DNA from 2 places in the Rummeliibacillus sp. JY-2-4R genome. Region 2 is predicted to be linked to the other one. Evidence: riboswitches for the same ligand, from Rfam matches in the RefSeq annotation. Region 2 holds a riboswitch; the other holds the start of a gene.
The links. Region 2 has a riboswitch for glycine ahead of ACWV26_RS08200 (amino acid permease). Riboswitches for the same ligand answer to the same signal wherever they lie in the genome.
Positions count from the first base shown of each region.

Region 1: linked by a shared signal. The riboswitch ahead of gcvT (glycine cleavage system aminomethyltransferase GcvT) and the one ahead of ACWV26_RS08200 (amino acid permease) in region 2 are both predicted to bind glycine.

Region 1 covers NZ_CM132623.1:2,626,770-2,638,608, reverse strand. The annotation lists gene comGA (competence type IV pilus ATPase ComGA) at 1-699, shown strand, start outside; gene comGB (competence type IV pilus assembly protein ComGB) at 659-1,732, shown strand; gene comGC (competence type IV pilus major pilin ComGC) at 1,750-2,058, shown strand; gene comGD (competence type IV pilus minor pilin ComGD) at 2,033-2,506, shown strand; gene ACWV26_RS12895 (hypothetical protein) at 2,496-2,801, shown strand; gene comGF (competence type IV pilus minor pilin ComGF) at 2,788-3,225, shown strand; gene ACWV26_RS12885 (hypothetical protein) at 3,203-3,430, shown strand; gene ACWV26_RS12880 (shikimate kinase) at 3,577-4,089, shown strand; glycine riboswitch at 4,237-4,332, shown strand; gene gcvT (glycine cleavage system aminomethyltransferase GcvT) at 4,598-5,698, shown strand; gene gcvPA (aminomethyl-transferring glycine dehydrogenase subunit GcvPA) at 5,720-7,069, shown strand; gene gcvPB (aminomethyl-transferring glycine dehydrogenase subunit GcvPB) at 7,062-8,540, shown strand; gene ACWV26_RS12860 (rhodanese-like domain-containing protein) at 8,790-9,170, opposite strand; gene ACWV26_RS12855 (lipoate--protein ligase family protein) at 9,278-10,111, shown strand; gene ACWV26_RS12850 (vitamin B12-dependent ribonucleotide reductase) at 10,282-11,839, shown strand, end outside.
Region 2 covers NZ_CM132623.1:1,683,216-1,695,054, forward strand. The annotation lists gene ACWV26_RS08170 (type II restriction enzyme) at 1-709, shown strand, start outside; gene ACWV26_RS08175 (helix-hairpin-helix domain-containing protein) at 1,450-1,917, shown strand; gene ACWV26_RS08180 (hypothetical protein) at 2,565-2,729, opposite strand; gene ACWV26_RS08185 (YfhE family protein) at 3,165-3,302, shown strand; gene ACWV26_RS08190 (hypothetical protein) at 3,713-5,683, shown strand; gene ACWV26_RS08195 (pyridoxamine kinase) at 6,228-7,076, shown strand; glycine riboswitch at 7,433-7,534, shown strand; glycine riboswitch at 7,538-7,615, shown strand; gene ACWV26_RS08200 (amino acid permease) at 7,785-9,176, shown strand; glycine riboswitch at 9,265-9,368, shown strand; gene glyA (serine hydroxymethyltransferase) at 9,599-10,849, shown strand; gene gcvT (glycine cleavage system aminomethyltransferase GcvT) at 10,904-11,839, shown strand, end outside.

The sequences.
Region 1 (11,839 bases), 940 kb from region 2:
ATCATGCTTCAAAATCGTACATTGCCTATATCTGCGTTAAGTTTATTTTCTGATTCAGCAAAACTATTAGTTCAACTCGCAGAAAAACCTCAAGGTATTTTATTTGTAACTGGTCCAACTGGAAGTGGAAAATCAACAACTTTATATTCTTTAATCAATCATCTAGCGAGTAATCATCATAAACATATTATTTCTTTGGAAGATCCAGTAGAAAATAATCAATCGAATTTACTACAAATTCAAGTGAATGAAAGAGCTGGAGTAACCTATGCGGTCGGATTAAAAGCAATTTTAAGACATTCCCCCGACGTGATTATGATTGGTGAAATACGAGATCGTGAAACGGCAGAAATCGCAATCGAAGCTGTATTAACTGGTCATTTTGTTGTTACGACAATTCATAGTAAAGACACAGTAGGGTGCATTTATCGTTTATTAGATTTAGGAATATCACTTGAAGAACTTAAACAAACAGTTTTAGGTGTTGTTGCACAGCGGCTTGTTTACTCCAATACGATGCAACAAACAAAAGCTATTTATGAAATACTAGCAAATCAATTTTTAGAGGATGCTTTTAGAGCTATTGAATATGGACATTCTTATCAACTTCCTGATGAATATACATTAAAAGGACAGTTGGAAAAGGGGGTAAGATCTGGTGCAATTACCCTTAGACCTAAGGAAAAAACATATAGATAATATGTTTAACAAAAGAAAAGCTCCGTTAAGAGAGCCTGCACAATTATTAAAAAAGATGAGTGTTCTGTTAAAAGAAGGATATACATTTTCAGATTCTTTATTTATGTTAATGCCTCATCATATTAAGAATATGTCTGAGATAGAAAATCATCTTTTGAAGCAATTACGAAATGGATCGTCAATGACAGATGTTCTGAAAGTATTAGGAATACCCAATATTTATCTAATGACCATATTAGTTGCAGAACAGCACGGGAAAACAGTACAAGCATTACACACCGTAGCAATTCAATTGGAAAAGAAAGAACGGAATAGGCAACAATTATTAAAATTACTAACATACCCAATCATGCTATTTATATTTCTAATCTTGCTATTTTGGGCTTTTAGAACGTACTTTTTACCGAATATGTCGTTTATGATGAATAATCGAGCTTCAGAAGGTAATGTTCAATTGACATTATCCTCATTCTTTTTACACTTACCAGATTTATTTATAATTTTAGCTGTTTTATTTGTTTCACTATTAATTTTCTTCTGGAGTTGGCTACGGAAAAAGACTCTAAAAGAACGGTTGGACTTATTGTTGAAAATTCCAGTTGTGAATCGAAATTTCAAATTACAATTGACTCGACAATTTTCTTATGAATTAGGAGGGCTAATTGAAAGTGGAATATCTATGCAGGAAGCGCTCGAAATTCTTCAAAAACAGAAATTGCAACCCTATTTAGCGAAAATTGCAGAAATGATTCAGAAGAGAATAATCTTTGGAGAGTCCTTATCAACTGCGATTGAGAGAGAAAATTGTTTTTATAAGGGATTTAATGCACATGTCCTCCATGGTGAACAAGGAGGGAATTTAGGGAGAGAATTACAGATTTATAGTGAATTTCTTGTTAAACGAACAGAAAATAACGTAGAGCGGACTCTTGCTTTTGTCCAACCATTACTTTTTCTGATCGTTGCACTTTGTATCTTAGGCGCTTATTTAGCTATTTTATTGCCAATGTACGAAATGATGGATCTTATTTAAAAGGGGGAGTGTGATTTATGAAAATAATGAATCAAAAAGGTTTTACTTTAATTGAGATGTTAATCGTGCTTTTTATCATTGCCATATTAGTTCTCATTGCCATTCCGAATGTTACTAAACATTTTGCAACAGTCGATCAAAAGGGGTGTGACGCATATGTCAAAATGGTACAAGGACAGGTAGAAGCTTACAGAATTGATTTAGGAGAATATCCTTCATCAACTAGCCAATTAGCAGATGCAGAATATCTAATGACGGGTGATTCGAATACTTGTAAAGGGAAAACGATTACGATTACTGATGGCAAAGTTGAAGTCTCAGATTAAACGTATTTACAAAAATCAAAAAGGTTTTACATTGATTGAGATGTTATTAGTTCTTTCAATTACTATGATTATTTGTATGATTGGTATTAATGTATGTAAGAAACAATTTGATCGACAACTAGAGGACCGCTTTATCCAAGAATTGAAAACTGATATAGAATTGACTCAGGCCTTGTCATATGAGTATAAAAGCTCTACGTATTTATATGTTCCAAAAGAATTAAGTGAAATTCGAATTTATGTATCGAAAATAAATAAAGAAAAGCCGATAATTGTTAGACAATATTCAAAAAAAATCCGATATCATCATACTGGTAATATAAATGTTGTACAATTTTCAGAAAACCATACGGTCGCTAAGGCGGGGACCATGGTTTTTAGTGTAAACGGTAGGCTTACGAAACTCATTGTGTATCTAGGCGAAGGAAGGGTAAAAATTGTTCAATGAAAAAGGACATTCGTTGCCAGAATCATTACTGGCATTTGTCATTGTTATGCTTATATTTGGAACATTATTGCCGTTCTTTTATCGTCTTGAGACATCCCTTTATAGCAAAAAGTTAAGTCTTCATGCTGCAGAAGCAGCATTGTATGCAGCTGGCAATATTAAAAAGTTTCAAAAATATCAAGGTGAAATTGAGATAGATGAAGTGATTTATTATTGGGAAGGAGACGAAAGTCAAGTTTGTATACAATACACAAATATAAAAAGCGAAAGGCTATGTGTAAATGCGAATCCTTAGTTTAAAGGAAGAAGGGGGTTTTACATTATTAGATTCATTGCTCCAACTAATGATTTTGGTTCTGTTTGCCCATTTCTTTTTACTATTTTGTACTTGGTATAGTCAAAAAAGCAAAGGAATTCTTAATAGTAGTGAATTGCAATGGGAGTTGTTCGCATTTCAATTACAAAATGAATTAACCGAAGCAGAAGAAATTTATTATGATAAGAAGAGTATTCATTATTTCACCGAAAATAGAGGGGATGTAGCAGTGCATGCAATCGGAATGGGTGAATTAAGACGAGACGAAGGGTATCAACCTTTATTATTTGGAATTCGAGATGCTAATTTTGACTATCGTAATTATGTGGTCAATATGTCTGTCTACTTTGCAAATGGGGATGAAAGGAGTAGAGTATATATTGTACCGAATGTTCAGAAATGAAGAGGGTTTTTTACTGTTAACTGCATTGATTTTCCTATTTTTTGTTACAAATTTACTGTTATCTGCTAGTACATCATATGAATCACATTATAGAGCATATGATGCTTTGAAAATCGCAGCTATTGATCAAACAAAAATCGTATTAAACTCTATTCAATTAGAAAATGAAAATATTGAAAATAAAACGGTTAGTAGCTCAAATTAATATGAATATTTGACATAAACTCCTAAATTTCTTATATTTTTTCTCATCCTTGAATGATTTATTGGAATCGACAAGTGTTCATGCTACTATAAATAAAAGTGATATAAAGTTGTAAGGCATTTGCTTTGTCTAAGAAGGTGAGAAAAATGAGAAAAGTATATTTAGTTGGCTTTATGGGGAGTGGGAAAAGCGCAATTGGCAGAAGACTCAGTTATTTTCTAAGAATGCCATATTACGACATGGATAAAGAAATCGTGAGAAGGGAAAAAATGGCTATTCCAGAGATTTTCGAGCAAAAAGGGGAAGATTATTTTCGTAAAATAGAAACGGAATTTTTGCGAGACTTCCGAGATGAATTTTGCATTATTTCAACTGGTGGTGGAGTTGCGATGAATGCAGAAAATAGAAGAATTATGCGACAAACTGGATTAGTGTTATTTTTAGATGCGACTTTTCCTGATATTTGGAAGAGAATTCACAAAGACAAAAATCGACCTATTGTTCAACGTTCAACGAAACAAGAGTTAGAAGATTTGTTTTACCAGCGTAGAAGATATTATAAAAGTTCAACACATATAACGATACGAACTGAAGGAAGATCATTAAGACAAATTGTTGAATACGCAGCATTCCAAATTACCAGACTGAAAGGCGAATGATTTTACGGTCTGTAAGTTTATTATTCGTCTTTGAAACATTTTTCATAAACTTATTGCAGTTTTCGTAATTCAATGTTAGGATATAGTCAAGCAATCCTGTTATAGAACATTGAAATGAAATGAACCAAGATTTATTCTTGGAAGCGGATGATTGTACGGGGAGAGAACGCAAAAATTGCGTCGCCGAAGGAGCAAGTAGCAAAGTGCTATGAATCTCTCAGGCAAAAAGACTCGTAAGGGACGCAACTCTGGAGAGAGCTACTCTAAGTAGCCACCAAAGAGGCCAACCGTAATGGTTAAACTTTCAGGTGCATGGGACAGAGAAATCCAAAAATTGGATTTCTCTGTCTTTTTATTTAAATGCTGAACGCGTCCGAACGAAGGAAGATAGCCTAAGTACGTCGAATCGTACGGCGTACTTAGGCTATCGAAATCACATCATACTGTGTACTTTCGAGGACCTGGCGCGTGGAGCTGGATAAGACTATGAGGATTAGGGGGCAACAAAATGGGAACAGAATTAAAACATACACCATTATTTGATTCATATGCAAAATATGGCGGTAAAACAATTGATTTTGGTGGATGGGATTTACCTGTGCAATTTTCTTCTATTAAAGCTGAACATGAAGCTGTTCGCAAAAATGCGGGGTTATTCGATGTTTCGCATATGGGAGAAATCTTTGTTGAAGGTTCAGATAGTTTAGCTTATTTGCAAAATTTAGTGACAAATGATGTTTCAAAAGTTGCAATCAATCAAACACAATATACAACAATGTGTTATGAAGATGGTGGAGTTGTAGATGATTTACTAATCTACAAACTAGAAGAAGCTAAGTATTTATTAGTTGTAAATGCAGCAAATATTGAAAAAGATTTTGATTGGATGAAAAAACAGGCTTTTGGAGATGTGACAATCACAAATCGTTCAAGTGAATTCGGTCAATTAGCACTTCAAGGACCTATTGCATTAGAAGTGTTACAACAATTAACTGAAACGAATCTTCAAGAAATCAAACCATTCCGTTTACAACAACATGTAAATATAAAAGGCTACGATACTTTAGTATCTCGTACTGGTTATACTGGCGAAGATGGTTTCGAAATATATGCTTCCAATGATGCAATTGTTGCACTTTGGGATTTAATCTTACAAGCTGGAGAATCAAAGGGAGTTCTTCCTTGTGGTTTAGGTGCACGTGATACTCTTCGATTTGAATCATGCCTTCCATTGTATGGACAAGAATTATCAAATACTATTTCACCACTTGAAGCAGGTATTAACTTTGTCGTGAAATTAAATAAAGAAGATTTCATCGGTAAGGATGCATTACTCGCTCAAAAGGAAAATGGTGTGCCAAGAAAAAGTATTGGCATTGAAATGATTGACAAAGGGATCCCTCGTCATGGATATAAAGTCTATAAAGGGGAAGAAGAAATCGGTGAGGTAACAACAGGTACACAATCGCCACTAACTAAACGTAATATTGGGTTAGCACTTGTGAAAAGTGAATATGCGGTTGTGGGCCAAGAATTAGAGATTGAAATTCGAAATCGTAGACTTAAGGTAAAAACGGTAGAAACACCTTTTTATAAACGCCAAAAATAAAGTGAAGAGAGGTTTTATTGCATGAAACATCGCTATTTACCAATGACTGAACAAGATCAGCAAGATATGTTAAAGGTTATTGGTGTATCATCAGTTGATGAATTATTCGCTGACATCCCAGAAAAGATCCGATTTAAAGGTGAATACAATATCAAACCTGCAAAATCAGAAACAGCATTATTAAAAGAATTAGCTCAACTTGCAAAACAAAATGCAAATAGTGATGAGTATGTCTCATTCCTAGGAGCAGGTGTGTATGATCACTATAAACCTGTTATTGTAGACCATGTCATTTCTCGTTCTGAATTTTATACTGCTTATACACCATATCAACCTGAAATTTCTCAAGGGGAATTGCAAGCAATCTTTGAATTCCAAACAATGATTGCTGAACTAACAGGTATGGATCTTGCAAACTCTTCTATGTACGATGGAGGAACAGCACTTGCAGAAGCCGGAATGCTAGCCGCAGGTCAAACTCGTCGAAAAAAACTGTTAGTATCAGAAGCGGTACATCCAATTGCCCAAGATGTTGTAAAAACTTACGCATATGGTCAATCCATTGAAGTGGTTACTGTACCGTTAAAAGATGGGAAAACAGACTTAGAAGTGCTTGAAAGTTTAATTGATAATAATACTGCAGGTGTCATGGTACAATATCCAAACTTCTATGGACAAATCGAAAATGTTCAGGCAATTTCTGATGCAATTCATGCAGTGAAAGGTCTTTCAATTATTTCAAGCAATCCATTATCATTGGGAATTCTAACACCTCCTGGCAAAATGGGAGCAGATATTACAGTTGGAGATGCTCAACCATTTGGTATTCCTGAAGCTTTTGGTGGTCCACATTGCGGTTACTTTGCTACAACTACAAAATTAATGCGTAAGGTTCCTGGTCGTCTAATTGGAGAAACAGTAGATGAAGAAGGCCGTCGTGGTTTTGTACTAACGCTACAAGCACGTGAACAACATATTCGTCGTGAAAAAGCTACTTCTAATATTTGCTCTAACCAAGCATTAAATGCATTAGCAGCGTCTGTAGCAATGACAGCACTTGGTAAAAAAGGTGTTCAAGAAATGGCAAAACAAAATATTCTAAAAACGCATTATGCAAAAGAAGCTTTTGTACGTGCTGGATTTGAAGTACCTTTCAATGGCGCTCATTTCAATGAAATTGTTGTTAAAGTAAATGGTTCAGTTGAAGAATTGAATACAGCTTTATTGACAAAAGGTATAATTGGTGGCTTTAATTTAGGTAAAGTAAAACCTGAATTAGAAAACCATGTATTAATTGCTGTTACTGAACAACGTACAAAAGAAGAAATTGATGCACTTGTTCAAGAAATGGGGGCTCTTCAACATGCATAAGGAAAATCAACCGCTTGTATTCGAATTATCTAAAGAGGGTCGCGTAGGTTATAGTTTACCTGAATTAGATGTTCCAGAATTAGAATTATCTACTATTTTACCAACAGCAGCTATTCGTGAGGAAGAGGCTGAATTACCAGAGCTATCTGAATTAGATATCATGCGTCACTATACAGCACTATCACGCCGTAACCATGGTGTGGATTCAGGATTCTATCCACTTGGTTCATGTACAATGAAATACAATCCAAAGATTAATGAATCTGTTGCAAGATTCCCTGGTTTTGCAAATATTCATCCTTTACAAGAAGAAAATTCAGTGCAAGGTGCACTTGAATTAATGTATGATTTACAACAACATTTAATCGAAATTACGGGTATGGATGAAGTAACACTTCAACCAGCTGCTGGTGCTCATGGCGAATGGACTGCACTTATGATGATCCGTGCATTCCATGAGACAAATGGAGACTTTGGACGTACTAAAGTGATTGTGCCTGACTCAGCGCATGGAACAAACCCAGCATCTGCATCTGTAGCAGGATTTGATATCGTCACTGTAAAGTCTGATGAAAATGGTCTTGTAAGTCTTGAAGATTTGCGCAATGTTGTAGGTCCAGATACTGCTGCTTTAATGCTTACAAACCCAAATACACTAGGACTATTTGAAGGAAATATTCTAGAAATAGCAGATATCGTTCACGGTGTTGGTGGTAAAGTTTACTATGATGGCGCGAACCTTAATGCGGTAATGTCAAAAGCGCGTCCTGGAGATATGGGATTTGACTGTGTTCATTTAAACTTACACAAGACATTTACTGGTCCTCATGGCGGCGGTGGTCCTGGTTCTGGTCCTGTTGGTGTTAAAGAGGATTTGATTCCATTTTTACCAAAACCAGTGCTAGTTAAAACAGAACAAGGATATCATTTTGATTATAACCGTCCACAATCTATTGGCCGTGTAAAACCTTACTATGGTAACTTTGGTATAAATGTACGTGCATATACTTATATTCGTTCCATGGGTCCAGATGGCTTAAAAGCTGTTACAGAAAATGCTGTTATTAACGCGAACTATATGATGCGCCGTTTACAACCATATTATGAATTACCTTACAATCGTCATTGTAAACATGAATTTGTATTAAGTGGTAGTCGTCAGAAAAAACTGGGCGTACGTACGCTTGATATCGCAAAAAGACTGCTAGACTTTGGCTATCATCCACCAACAACTTACTTCCCATTAAATGTGGAAGAGGGTTTAATGATTGAGCCAACTGAAACAGAATCTAAAGAAACATTAGATGCTTTCTGCGATGCGATGATTCAAATTGCAAAAGAAGCAGAAGAATCACCAGAGATTGTTCAAGAAGCGCCACACACAACTGTTATCAGTCGTCTAGATGAAACACGCGCTGCACGTCAACCAGTCTTAAAATACGTAAAACCTGCAAATCTTGTTGAAGCATAATTCAATTGATTAATTATTCAGACGAGGATTCTCCAATCCTAATAGGAATGGAGATGAATCGTCTTTTGTTTATGTAAGATTTATATTAAAAATTGTAAATTTATGTTTTAATCTATTTGGAATAAATATATATAGATTTGAGTTTCTTCCTATTATATATATTTAGGAAATGATATGGGAAATAAATAATGTAAAAAGAAAAAAGCCATTTCTTTTTTTGGAAATGACTTTCTTTTTTTGAAGAAAAGATTATTTAACTTTAATTTTACCGTGCCAATTTTTGTAGCCGCCTTCTAATTGATAAACTTCATTATATCCTTTTTTCTTTAAAAACATGGCAGCACGTGCACTACGTGTAGCATTTTGGCAGTAAAGGTACACAGGTTTATCAGGACGAAGCTCATGAAATCTATTACGCAATTGCGTAGTAGGTAAGTTACGAGCACCTAAAATATGGCCACTCTCAAATTCTTTTAATTCACGAACATCGATTAATTGCGCTTTACGATATCCTTGTTTAAATTCTTCTTCATTTAGTGTAGTAACTGCTTTTTTTAAGCGGAAAGCGTTAATTAATGCGTAAATAATGATTACGCCAAGAACGATTAATATTGAATATAACCAACTCAAAATGACTTACCCCTTTCTATCTATAAATATTATTATAAAAGAAGAACTGGCGATAGTCCAATGACTTTGATAAAATAGAAAAGTTGATATAAAAGGGAGACGATAAAATGAAAACAAAGTGGTATTTTATAAATTCTGGACCTTGTAGCCCATCTTACAATATGGCTTTAGACCAAGCATTACTACATTGGCATAGTAAAGGCTTAATTCCTCCGGTTATTCGTTTTTATGAATGGAATCCTGCAACACTATCAATCGGTTATTTTCAACGAGCACAAAAAGATATCGATTTTGAACAATTACATAAATTAAATTTAGGCTTCGTAAGGCGCCCAACAGGTGGTCGTGCAGTTTTACATGAGCATGAACTTACCTATAGCGTCATTGTTTCCGAAGAATACCCAGACATGCCTAAAACGATTACAGAAGCTTATAGAGTAATCAGTGAAGGTTTATTATTAGGTTTCCGTAACCTTGGCTTGGATGCTTATTTTTCCATACCTGATTCCGATGAAAAAAGAGAAATATTGAAAAAACCTAAGAGTGCAGTTTGTTTTGATGCACCAAGTTGGTATGAACTTGTCGTAGAAGGAAAAAAAGTTGCGGGTAGTGCTCAAACAAGACAAGAAGGCGTAATTTTACAACATGGCTCAATATTAATAGATTTAGATGATGAAAAATTGATATCTCTTTTCAAATTTCCATCAGAAGCTTCGAAAGAACGTATGCGCAAACATTTACCACAAAAAGCAATTGCAATTAATCAATTAGCGAGTCGTAAAGTAGATGTTGAAACTTGCACAAAAGCATTCCACAAAGGATTTGAGGATGCACTAGATATTGAATTAGTTCCATATGAATTGACACAAGAACAACAAGATTATGTTGAAAATCTTGCAAAAACTCGTTATGAAAATGACGAATGGAATTTTAGAAAATAATAGGTTTTTAGACTTATTTTTCATAAGTTTTTAAATAAAATGTCGATAAAGGTAGATATGACAAGGATTCTCGCAAAAACTCTCTATTTGCATTTATTATCAATATATAGTATTGTTATTAAATGAATTAGCACTACATATTGTGTTTTAATAAATAGGGAGGCGATGATATGGTACTTGCATCACAGCATAATCATCAAACAATCGACATTGAACAATTAAATAAGGACATACAACAATTCCCCCAAGTCCATCCTATAACAGAAGAAATGCACATTACGCATAAAGGTGTTTCTAAATTAGTGATGATTGACCGTTATTCTTTCAAAGATACTGAAAAGAAGACATTAAAAGCGGGGGATTTTGTTGTTTTAACAGTAAAAGCAGATCCGAAGTTTCCTGCTCGCGGTCTAGGATATATCGTTTCAATTGATGGAGAGAATAAGAAGGCGAAAGTGTTAATAGAAGAGGATTATCGTAGCGCAATAGATGATCCAGAAGAGCAAGTTGCAGGAATTGTTACTCGTTCATTAGATGTCATTGAAAAGCCTCTAGAAGTGTTTTACGAACAAATAGCAAAGCGTAATGCAACTGGTTTAGCATCTGTAGAAAAAACAGAAGAAAAACGAAAAGAATGGTATGAGAAATTCTATCAACAACTTGTAAGTCTTAACTTTATCCCAGCAGGACGAGTTATCTATGGGGCTGGTTCTGGCACTGAAGTAACTTACTTTAACTGTTATGTAATGCCGTTTGTACCTGATTCACGTGAAGGAATTAGTGATCACCGAAAACAAGTAATGGAAATTATGAGCCGCGGTGGTGGGGTTGGTACTAATGGTTCAACATTACGTCCACGCAATACGTTAGCTCGTGGTGTAAATGGTAAATCTTCAGGATCTGTTTCTTGGTTAGATGATATTGCTAAACTGACACATCTTGTTGAACAAGGTGGTTCTCGTCGTGGCGCACAAATGATTATGCTAAGTTGTAATCACCCTGATATTTTTGAATTTATCATTTCGAAAATGCAAAACCCTCGAATTTTAAGATTCTTAATAGAAAATACAAAAGATGATGAAATCAAACGCTTAGCTAAAGAAAAACTAAAATTTAAGCCTTTAACAGAGCAAGAAAAAGCTATGTATCAAGGTATACTAAACTATAAAAATATTCCAGGCTTTGGTGGCTTCAATGAAATGATTTTCAAAGACGCTGAAACAAAACTACGTGATGGCGGTACTTACAGTGTAAACAATCCAGAATTCTTAACTGGTGCGAATATATCCGTTACTTTGACAAATGATTTTATGGAAGCAGTAGAAAATGACAAAGATTATGATTTACGATTCCCATTTGTAGAAGACTATGATGAAAAAGAGATGGAGTCATATAACACAGAATGGCATAAATGTGGTGATGTCCGTGAATGGGAAGCGATGGGACATGCAGTTCGCACATACCGAACGATCAAAGCGCGTGAACTTTGGAATTTGATTAATATCTGTGCAACGTATTCGGCCGAACCAGGTATTTTCTTTATTGACAACGCAAATGATATGACAAATGCTAAAAGTTATGGACAAAAAGTTGTAGCTACAAATCCTTGTGGGGAACAACCTTTAGCGCCTTATTCTGTATGTAATTTAGCAGCAGTGAATCTTGCTCAATTTGCAGATAAAGAGACAAAAACAGTGGATTTTGAAGCATTAAAAGAAACTGTTCGTG
Region 2 (11,839 bases):
TTTTCTAATAAGACAACTGTATTATCCTTATCGTTTATGGAAATCAAAGTTAGATAAAGCTATAAAACCTGTTTTCTTTACATACTCAAACGATATTTTTAGCTTCTTTAAGTATGAATTTGAGAATCCATATGAATACAATTCAATACATTTGATAGAACAAAGAGATTATATTATTAATTCACAATCTATCACTGTAAAGGATATACATAATTTAGTATTATTCATTGAACCAGTTTCAGAACCCGAAATACCATTCCCGCAGGCCGATAGTTTTGAAAGAGTAATAGACATGTTAGGATTGTTACACGATGGCGACTTAACCTACGACGAAATAACCCAAACCTACGACTTTGACATTAGACAAACGGGTTATTATTCAACTGCTGCAATGTATCTTGGATTGGTGGAGAGATGGAGAGAAAATGGAGTAACTAAGATTCGCCTATCAAAAAAAGGTAAACGAATCATGTCCTACAAACCACGTGAAAAATACCTGGCGCTAGCTGAAGAAATATTGAAGCATATTGCTTTTCGAAATGTCTTTTTAGAAAAACTCAAAAATTCAGCATTAGATAAGAAAAAAATTGCAACTATACTGGAAAGTTCAAACTTGTACAATGTTAATTCACAATCTACTTATATTCGAAGGGCCTCAACAGTAAAAAGCTGGGTAAATTGGATCTGGGAATTGCCTGAAAGATATTAAATTCTTCAAAAGAATAAGATTCAAAAATCCAATGTTTTAATGAATTACCGTTTTTACGATGATAAATTTGATTTAAAAAGGGTTAGAGAGTATAGTTTCACACCAGAAGGATCCGTTTCAAAAGGGTTAACTAATGTAAGGGTGACTGGTGTGGATTTACAAGTTAAGTTTATCGCAAAGTTTCAAAAGGCAATATGGAAATTAACAATGAGTTCAGTATACAGTTTGAATGGGCAATCTTCTTAAGAGCCAATTTGCCAAAAGAAGAATATAAAGTTCAATTAGAACGAAACATCAATTATTTTGGATTGGCAAAAGAAACTTCTAAAAATAGAAATGGATATTGTTGTCTTTAATCCTATATTAAATTTCTTAGGAACAGGTTGATGCAATAATCCAAAAACCGACAGTAAGAATGACATAACGTATCATCTGAACCATGAGTATAAAATTGAGTGGAACGATATAAGCAACATTGAAGAGCGCCAAACAACATTCAATGACATGATAATTGTTGAATTAATTGGGGATGAGGTATAAATTCTAGGTAACCGAAAAAAGTTCTTGAATATATAATAATCCATAGTGTTGCTATTTCATAAGACATGTATAATCCACTCCGCATTGCTATTTGTACTATTTCAGCTGTGGATAAATCAGAAGAGAATTTTTTAAGATTATGGATTTTTGTAGAAAGCAGTTTAAAGAAACTTGAAGAACATGTATGAAAGGTGAAACCTGTGCCGAATTCTACTCCAAAACTTCCTTTGACTAGTGAAGAAAGAGCAAAATTAAAAGCTTGTAAAATTAAATTAAAAGATATTTCGAGTATGGATTTATCAATATTATCTCAATGTTTGGAAGTGACAATGGAGAGGGCAAAATATTTACGAGCTTTAGCTATATTTCAAACCGTTCCTTCTATTGGTCCAAAAGTGGCGCAAAGGGTAGTGGATTTAGGTTACAATTCGCTGAGTGAAATAAAGAACATGAAAGGTTCTGAGTTATTTAATCGTTGGGAAGAAAAGTGTGAATACTGGGAAGATCCCTGCCTAGAAGATGCATTTCGTTGCATTGTCTATTATGCTAACGATCCAGAGAGTGATAAAAGTTGGTTTGATTTTACAGAAGAACGAAAGAATGATCGTAAACAATACGGCTATCCTGATACAAGACCTAAACTCGCATGGTATGAAGTGAAAAACTAATCTGTTTGAAAGAAAGTCTTTTCCTATTAATATAGCTTCGCCTATCCAATAACGAGAATTCATCAAGACACATCATTATCCTCTTTCACTTAGAGGTTTCGCAATAGAAAGCAAAATTTAACTTTAACCTATTCATACTTAGTACGTACTGTGTTCATAAATGTTTTTAAATCCAAAAGCTCTAATCCAAGTCTTACACGGGATTAGAGCTTTTTTATCATTAAATCTAAAATAACCCATCCTTAAGTTATTAACCCTATATGGTATTACTAATATTTCAAATCATAAGACTTCCAATTTTTCCATCTCGTATTTTCACATTGTACCAAACAATTGCCAATCATCACCGTATATTATCTTCGATTTAATTTTATATACCTCGCTAGTCTAAATATTTATAAATAGATTTAATTCGGATTTTTCGGAGACTTAAATTTCATATAGTGAGAGTGCAATTTAGAAAAGAGCGAATAGCAAGATGAAAAGGGAGAATTGGAGCATCAAAAGGGCGAATTAAAGCGTCAAAAGAACGAATTACCAGCAAAAATGAGCGAATTGAATGAGATCCAATTACTCAAACACAAAAAGCCTATTCATTATCCAATAATAATGAGTAGGCTTTCTATGTAGCTAATGGTGAAAAGAGCTTAAATGGCCTGACCATCAACAATAATTTCTCCGGTTTTTTGGTCGTATTGGACTTCACCCATTGGTCCAAGTTCTAATCCTTCAGGCAACTTCTTCGTGTGTACTTCTTGTCTTTCATCTAAGATTGCTAAATATTCTCCATTTACTAAAACTACTTTTGTCATCTACATGCAACTCCTTAATGTTTTAATAATTTAATTTTCTTATGTCATATATATACCCGTGTTTTACTAAATGAAACATCATTTTTATAAAATTCGCTATGACAATATAGTAACTAGTAAGAAAGAGAGCAAGTTTTCAAAGAAAGTTTAAAATTTTGGTAACGAAAACACCATCTGTTTATAAATTTCTTTTCTTTTTATAAACCTCGCCAGTCTATATAAAAAACATTTTGCAATAAGAAAATAACCAACACAACCTATGATTCCAATTAAATAGTAGAAAAACACAAAAAGTTACTCAATTACAGAAATACCTTTTGAAATAATAAATCCTCCTGGTTCATCTTGACTAAATTCATTCATTACAAAAAATAATGGTATATCCATCTATTCCAAAGGAAAAACTTTTAGAAGATAAAGAAAGGAGTGATCATTGTGAAGGACCAAAAGTTACCACCTCAGCATTTCACAACAAAATATAATGGACTAACATCTATGCAAGAAATTCTCTATCGAAAAGATTTTCAACGTGCTGACGCTGCGAATGAGAAGGATAAACGCACGAAAAAGTAATAACAAAAATGAACCTCAAATTTGCTAATTTGAGGTTCATTTTATTTCGGATAATCACATCCTCTAATCCACTTGAATATATCTTCTAATATAACAAGAACCTCCTTACACTAAGTAACACTAGATAAAATAATCGAAATTTCTACATATTAATCTACTCATTCTATTAAAGTATTCATTAAGAATGCTAGCACTAAATAAATCTTTACTAGCACAAAAGTCAGAAAACTAGACAACGATTCGTAAAAGATTTGGACCGAAAGCAATAATTTTTAAAAAAATGAGAGTTTGAAAGATTTAATTAAGGGAAATAAATTATACATTACTGGATATTAGTGGAATTACAGACGGAATTTTATAACATAATTCATCTACTTTTATTTTTGAATAGGAATGAGGAGGAATGGAAGATGGAGGCTCTAGATAAATCAGTATTACCAAATTTTGAACAGACGCTGGATCTGCTTGGACAGGCAGATCCGTATTTGAAAAGCAATTATCAAAAAGAAGTTTTCAGGCAGGCTAGTGAACTAACTCAAACAGAAGAAGGTATAAAGGAATTGTTTCATTATGCTCATCGTTTTGATGAAGCAGGTGTGTTTTTGAATGGACCTTGGGAGAATGCTTCAAAACTTCAAGCACCTCTAGTTGGTGGTTCATTAAAATTAAAAGGTGTGAATTCAATTGTAGAATTGCTTAGTGAGCTGCGAATGCTAGCCATTGCAAAAGGAACATATGAACATAAGGAATTAACTGCCCAAGAAGCAAAAGATTTTTTAAACGAAGTATTAGCTTTAAATCTCGATATTTTATTTCCACCAGAAACAGAAGAGGCGAGAGTGAATGCTGGTGAACATATTGAACGAGCTGAAAGGCTCTTTCATTTCTTAGGGGAGGAACTATCCTTTCAAGCAATTGCTAAGAAAATCGTGTCAGAAATCGACCGTCTTACAATACAGCGTCCAATTATGGTTAATCGAATACTCAACATGATTACGATGGCACAACAGATTATGGAATCAAACATTGATGAGAAAGTGAAATCTTCTCTACAACAATATGTAAATGCTATCACAACGCCAAGTCATTTAAGCAAACATGCGAATGACTTCAATGAATATCGAGCGGCTTTAAAAGATGCCACCAAAAAAGAGTTGGTAAAGGAAGCAGAATCGTTTGGGCTGTCAATCGTCGAAACGGGACTTGTATCCCCTTATCATGCAGTGCTCCTCAGATATTTAGCTCGTGAACATTCTGATTTGTTACCTGCAGCTCTTCAATTGACTGAAATAGGGCAAGCGCTTTTACATGATCATCGTGAGCTTGTTGATGAGTTGATACAAGATTCTATTTATCCGCAAACAGCCCAGTCGATTTATGGACTGGCGAAAGTGTTAAATAGAGGTTTGCTCTCTCAGGAACCGATTACGCTAGGAATTCAACGCTTACTGGAACTTGAGATTCATCCAGAAGTGCAGGAAATCTTGTTAACACCTGAAACAAAGTGCGAGGGATTAACGGCAAATGCTATTCTAGTGTCCGGAACGTTAAGCGTGTTAGGTCAGCCTTTAGGGGTAGGTCAAGGAATGAATCCCACATGTCAGTCTACACGCGCAATTAGCCTATGGTCACAGCATGACGCTGGCCAATTGCTCGAGTTTATTGCACGTGCTGCTAGGGATAACGATATTCATATGGTTTTTGAAGGGGATATTATTCATTCATCTTTATTAGTGGAAGGGGTTGCTTCAGAAATACATCAAGAACTAGATCCAGTATCCAAGGTTTTAGTGAAACATCTTGATAAGATTTATAACGAAATGATGAAAAGGACATTGCTTCGAGGACAGGATGGACATAAATGGGTAAATCCTGAATTTTACGGAGACTGGATTCAACGCGGGTTTGCCAGTATTATTGATCCACTAACAAGAACAGTCATCAATTATTCTAGGTTTGTCCGATTGTTTTATGCCACTCATCATCCTGAGTATAACGATGGGTATGAACTCATATATCCAAACCCTGTAGGTATTTTTATAACGGATATTCATGGCCAGTTGTTGGGGCTTCATGCCGTTTCCATCCAGCGTATTGCCCAAGATAAAGAAGGTGAATATCGGGTTTATTTTTACAATCCGAACAATGACAGTGGCCAAAACTGGGGACAAGGAATTGAGCCGTCTGTAAAAAATCATGGTGAAGAGGAAGGGGAAGCCTCACTTCCATTTGCCCAATTTGTATCTCGTATGTATGTCTTCCACTATAACCCTTATGAACATGGGGACGCATCCCTCGTTGATGTTCAGATTATTGAACAAATTGAAAGCCTTGCAAGAGAGAGTTGGGGAAAACAATATATTTGGCCTCCATCACTATAAACATGAAGAATGAGTTATTTATGAAGGAATACCATTAAAAATCATTATTATGACCGTACGATACACCCACGTCGACGGTCTTTTTGTTTACATATTAAAAGTCACTAGTGTAAACAACTATCTTAAACAGCAACTTTTTTAAAAGTACTATTTACTTTATTGTGTATAATTGAGAGTGAACATCTTTATTTTATAAACCTTGCTAGTCTACTTAAAAAGAAATTCTTTGCATTAAGAGAATGAATTAAACTGGAATTATGTAAATCTTTTTGAATACAAGTTTTTGAAAATATTCATAGGTGTAACAAGCGAACATCCGCGATTTACGATGAATCATCCGCGATTTGAGTTCGATTATTCGTGATTCCAGAAAAAACATCCGCGTTTTAGGAAATATTATCCTCGAATACAACAAATAATGTCCTAATTTAATTAGAATTTAAAGAAGCATTTATGTTTATACATTCTCAACGAATAAAGGATGCTATACTGTTAATAAAGATTTTCTACTTTAATTTTCAAGATATTTAAAATGGAGGCCACTATGAAAAAAGTTGCAGTAATACAGGATTTATCATCTTTTGGAAAATGCTCATTGACAGCTGCTATTCCGGTTCTTTCGGTAATGGGGGTACAAGCGTGTCCTTTGCCAACTGCTATTTTGTCTGCGCAGACCGGTTATTCGAGCTTTTTTTGCGAAGATTTTACAGATAAAATGCACTATTTTGAAGATGAATGGACCAAGATGAATGTAAGTTTTGATGGCATCTATACTGGTTTTGTAACGGGTCGGGAGCAAATTAATAATATTTTCCGCTTTTTAGAGACATTTAAATCAGATAAAACACGGTTGCTAGTAGATCCCGTAATGGGAGATATGGGCGAGGCTTATAAGCTTTTTACAGAGGAATTGCTTATGCGCATGAGGGAACTGGTGAAATGTGCAAATGTGATCACACCGAATGTAACGGAATGTTGTTTATTAACCGGGTTATCTTATGAGAAGTTACATAGTTATACAAACGAAAAAGACTTCCTACAAACCATTGAGGAAGCAGGAAACACATTGCAGCAAGAAACAGGTGCACAAGTGATTATTACGGGCGTCAATCCACCAAATGAAAATTCAAATGAGCGTTATATTGGAAATATGTATTTGGATGGAAATAGAACGTTTTATAATGCAATGCCGTACAACGGGCAAAGCTATTCTGGTACAGGAGACTTATTTGCCTCCGTCATTATGGGTGGCATGATGCGCGGAGAGGATTTGGAAGAATCGGTCCAACTTGCTGAAAAATTTCTTAACAAGGCTATTCAAGATTCTTCTATGGAAGAAATTCCAAAAGTAGAAGGCGTGAACTTCGAAAAATATTTAGGGATGTTATTATAAAATGATAGTAAAAACACCACAAGGATGGGTAATTGTTATCCCGCCTTGTGGTGTTTTGAATTTTTAAGGTAGCTAGCTTTATATAAACCACATGAGGATTTGGGATAAATGAGTGAAAATAATCCTAATTACATTCCTTTATTTGTAATATTCGAAATTTTTAGAAAAAATATATTTCTTTTTTGTGAACTTTGAAATATAATAAATGAAAGCCCTTTATTAATAGTTTGATGAAGGGTGGTAACCACTATTGAAATCAAAAAAGTGGGTTACTGAAAGAATACGTTTTGAATTATATGAATTTTGTAAAATATCTAACGTATTCCTGTATTATAACACAAAAACAAAATATGCGGATGATTATATTGGGAGAGAGTGAAGAGAAACACCACCGAAGGAGCAAATTCCAAAAAAACCATTGGAGTAAATCTCTCAGGTAAATGAACCAATATAGGACGCAACTCTGGAGAGTGCAAGTTATTGCCACCAAAGGGGACCCACGAAGCTTGTGGGATAAACTTTCAGGTAAAAGGACAGAGAAGGTGATTAGGCCTTCTTCTGTTCTTTTTTTTGTTGAGAAGAAGGGGGAATTTGTTTTCATTGTTTAACAATTGTCGTGAAACTCTTAGTTTTTTGGAAGGGGCTAGTAATCTACAATGATCACTAGTTTCCTAGATTCAAATTTATTAAAGTTGAGAGGATGATCGTATGGAACAACAACAATTACAAAGAGGTCTAAAAAACAGACACGTACAACTTATTGCTATTGGTGGTGCTATTGGAACAGGGTTATTTCTTGGTGCTGGTAAGTCAATTCATTTAGCAGGACCATCTATCTTATTTGCTTACATGATTACAGGTATTATTTGTTTCTTAATCATGCGTGCACTAGGAGAATTACTATTATCTAACTTAAACTATCATTCGTTTGTTGATTTTGTAGATGATTATTTAGGGGATATGGCAGCATTTATTACTGGATGGACCTATTGGTTTTGCTGGGTTTCCATTGCGATGGCTGATTTAACAGCAGTTGGCATTTATACGCAGTATTGGTTCCCTAATGTACCGCAGTGGATGCCAGGTTTAATCGCACTTGTCATCTTGTTATGTATGAATCTTGCTACTGTTAAGCTTTTCGGTGAAATGGAGTTCTGGTTCGCATTAGTTAAAGTTATCGCGATTATTGCTCTTATTGTCGTTGGGGTTGTCATGATTATAAAAGGCTTCAATACAGATTCGGGTGCAGCTAGTTTCACGAATCTATGGAGTCATGATGGATGGTTCCCAAATGGTATGAATGGCTTTATACTATCATTCCAAATGGTCGTTTTCGCGTTTGTTGGTATTGAACTTGTAGGTCTTACAGCTGGTGAAACAGAAGATCCTGAAAAAGTAATTCCAAAAGCCATCAATAACATTCCTATTCGAGTGATCATTTTCTACATTGGTGCACTTATTGTTATTATGAGTGTTTATCCGTGGAGCGCACTTGATCCTGCGAAGAGCCCATTTGTACAAGTCTTTGCGTCAGTTGGTATCGCTGCAGCTGCAGGTATTATCAATTTCGTTGTACTAACATCCGCAGCTTCTGCATGTAATAGCGGTATTTTCAGTACAAGCCGAATGGTCTTTTCATTAGCAAGAGAAAAAAATGCACCTGCAAAATTTGCCAAACTGGATGCACGTAAAGTGCCTTCTAATGCATTGTTCTTCTCAAGTACGATTATTTTAATATCAGTTATTTTGAATTATTTAATTCCAGAAGGGGTATTCACGCTAATTACTAGTGTTTCTACAGTATGTTTTATCTTTATTTGGGGAATCACAGTGATTTGTCACATGAAATATCGCAAAACAAGACCAGAACTAGCAAAAGCAAACAAATTTAAAATGCCACTATATCCAGTTGCAAATTATGTAATCCTTGCTTTTCTTGCATTTGTACTTGTGGTACTTGCATTTGCGCAAGACACTCGTGTTGCCTTATTCGTAACGCCTGTTTGGTTTATCATGTTGATTGCCGTTTATAAGCTAAGAAAGCCAAATGCAGAAATGGTGGATCAAACAACTGAGGAATCATTTGTAGAAGAAATTTGATTAAAGAAGAAAATATATGAAAATAAAAAATAAATATTGACATCACGCAATATTGAAATTATTCTGAATATACAAAACAATATTGCGGATGATGGTTGTAGGAGAGTGCATTAAGCAAACGCCACCGAAGGAGCAAGTTCTAAAAAAACCCTTGGAACAAATCTCTCAGGTAGAAGGAACTACAACCGGACGCACCTCTGGAGAGCGCGACATAGTATTACGCCACCAACGGGGAAGACTCCATAAACAAAGGAGTTAAACTCTCAGGTAAAAGGACAGAGAAGGGATCAAGCTACGGCTTCCCTTTTCTGTCCTTTTTTGCGTCCAAAAAAGGTTTGTCTATACATAGAAAAGTAGATTCGTAGTAAGGTGAAGTGCTATTGTTTGGTACTACCAAAACCAAATTTGAAGGAGGAATTTACATGAGTTTACGACAAAATGATTCAGCCATCTTTGCAGCAATTGAACAGGAAAGTAATCGACAACATCAAACACTGGAGTTGATCGCATCAGAAAACTTTGTAAGCGAAGATGTGCTAGAAGCGATGGGAAGTGTCATGACAAACAAATACGCAGAAGGCTATCCAGGTAAACGTTACTATGGCGGATGTGAATTTGTTGATGTAGCAGAACAAACAGCAATTGAGCGCCTAACGAAATTGTTTGGTGCAAAATATGCTAATGTTCAACCACATTCAGGTGCACAAGCAAACCTTGCCGTATTTTATGCATTACTTGAACCAGGCGACAAAGTGATGGGGATGAATCTTTCTCATGGCGGTCACTTAACTCATGGTAGCCCTGTTAGCATTTCAGGTAAATGGTTTGACATTGTATCCTATGGCGTAAAAGAAGATACGCAATTGATAGATTACGATGAACTAGAAGAAATCGCGAAAAAAGAGAAACCAAAATTGATTATTGCTGGTGCAAGTGCCTACCCAAGAGTCATAGATTTTGCTCGCTTTAAAGAAATTGCTGATCTAGTAGGAGCAAAATTCATGGTGGATATGGCACATATTGCTGGTCTTGTTGCAGCAGGACTTCATCCATCACCAATTCCATATGCAGATGTCGTTACAAGTACAACACATAAAACATTGAGAGGACCACGCGGCGGAATCATCTTAACAAATGATGATGAGTTAATCAAAAAAATCAATAAAGCCGTATTCCCAGGTATTCAAGGTGGACCATTAATGCACATCATTGCTGCTAAAGCGGTTGCTTTCAATGAAGCATTACAACCAAGCTTCAAAACTTATGCACAGCAAATCATTGAAAATGCTCAAACTTTAAGCGAAACATTGAAAAAAGAAGGGGCATCACTTGTTTCTGGTGGCACTGATAATCATATAGTCCTTTTAGATTTACGCCCATGGAACTTAACTGGGAAAGTTGCTGAAAAGTTATTAGAAGAAGCAGGAATCACAGTCAATAAAAACACAATTCCATTTGATCCGGAGAGCCCATTTGTCACAAGCGGTATTCGTATGGGAACAGCTGCTTTAACTACACGTGGCATGAAGCAAGAGGAAATGGTGAAAATAGGTGAAGTTATTGCTTCAGTCCTAAAGAGTAACGGAGACGAAGACGTTCTTAAAAAAGCAAAAGAGACAACAAAAGCCATTTGCGAAGCATTCCCATTGGTTCAACAACCAGTGAACGTATAAGAGGATAACTGAAATAACAATTATTGCGCAGGAAATTTAATCGGAGGTGCCAAAATGAGTATTGAAACAACTTTAAAACGAACGCCACTATTTGAATCATATAAAAAATCTGGAGCAAAGGTCATTGACTTTGGCGGCTGGGAACTTCCAGTACAGTTTTCAAGCATTATAGAAGAGCATGAAGCAGTTCGAAATGTTGCCGGACTATTTGATGTATCCCATATGGGAGAAATACTTATTGATGGAAAAGATGCAGAAAGCTATATCAACTATCTCGTTACGAATGATGTAACGAAGATTGCCATCAATAAGGCACAATACACAGCTATGTGCTACCCAGATGGTACTACAGTGGACGACTTACTTGTTTACAAATTAGCAGATGAAAAATATTTGCTTGTAGTAAATGCAGCAAACATTGAAAAAGATTATGACTGGATGAAGCAAAATGTAAAAGGCGAAGTGACACTTCAAAATATTTCAAATGATGTGGCTCAACTTGCGATTCAAGGTCCAAAGGCAGAAGCTATTTTACAAAAATTAACGGATACAGACTTAAGCCAAATCGGCAGCTTCCAATTTGCTCAACATGTCAAAATTGAAGAGATTACAGATGTTCTAGTATCTCGTACAGGATACACAGGTGAAGATGGCTTTGAACTATATTTAGCAGCCCAACAAGCAGAAGCTCTTTGGGAAAAGCTTCTTGAAAATGGTAGTGCAGATGGTTTAAAACCATGTGGATTAGGTGCACGTGACACACTTCGTTTAGAAGCACGTCTTGCACTTTATGGGCAAGAGCTTTCAAACGAAATTAGCCCACTTGAAGCAGGGATCGGATTTGCTGTCAAAACAGCTAAAGAATGCGATTTTATTGGAAAAGAAAGCCTATTAAAACAAAAAGAAGAAGGATTAAAACGAAAAATAGTTGGGATTGAAGTAACAGGAAGAGGCATTCCTCGTCATGGTTACAAAGTATTTTCAGAAAGT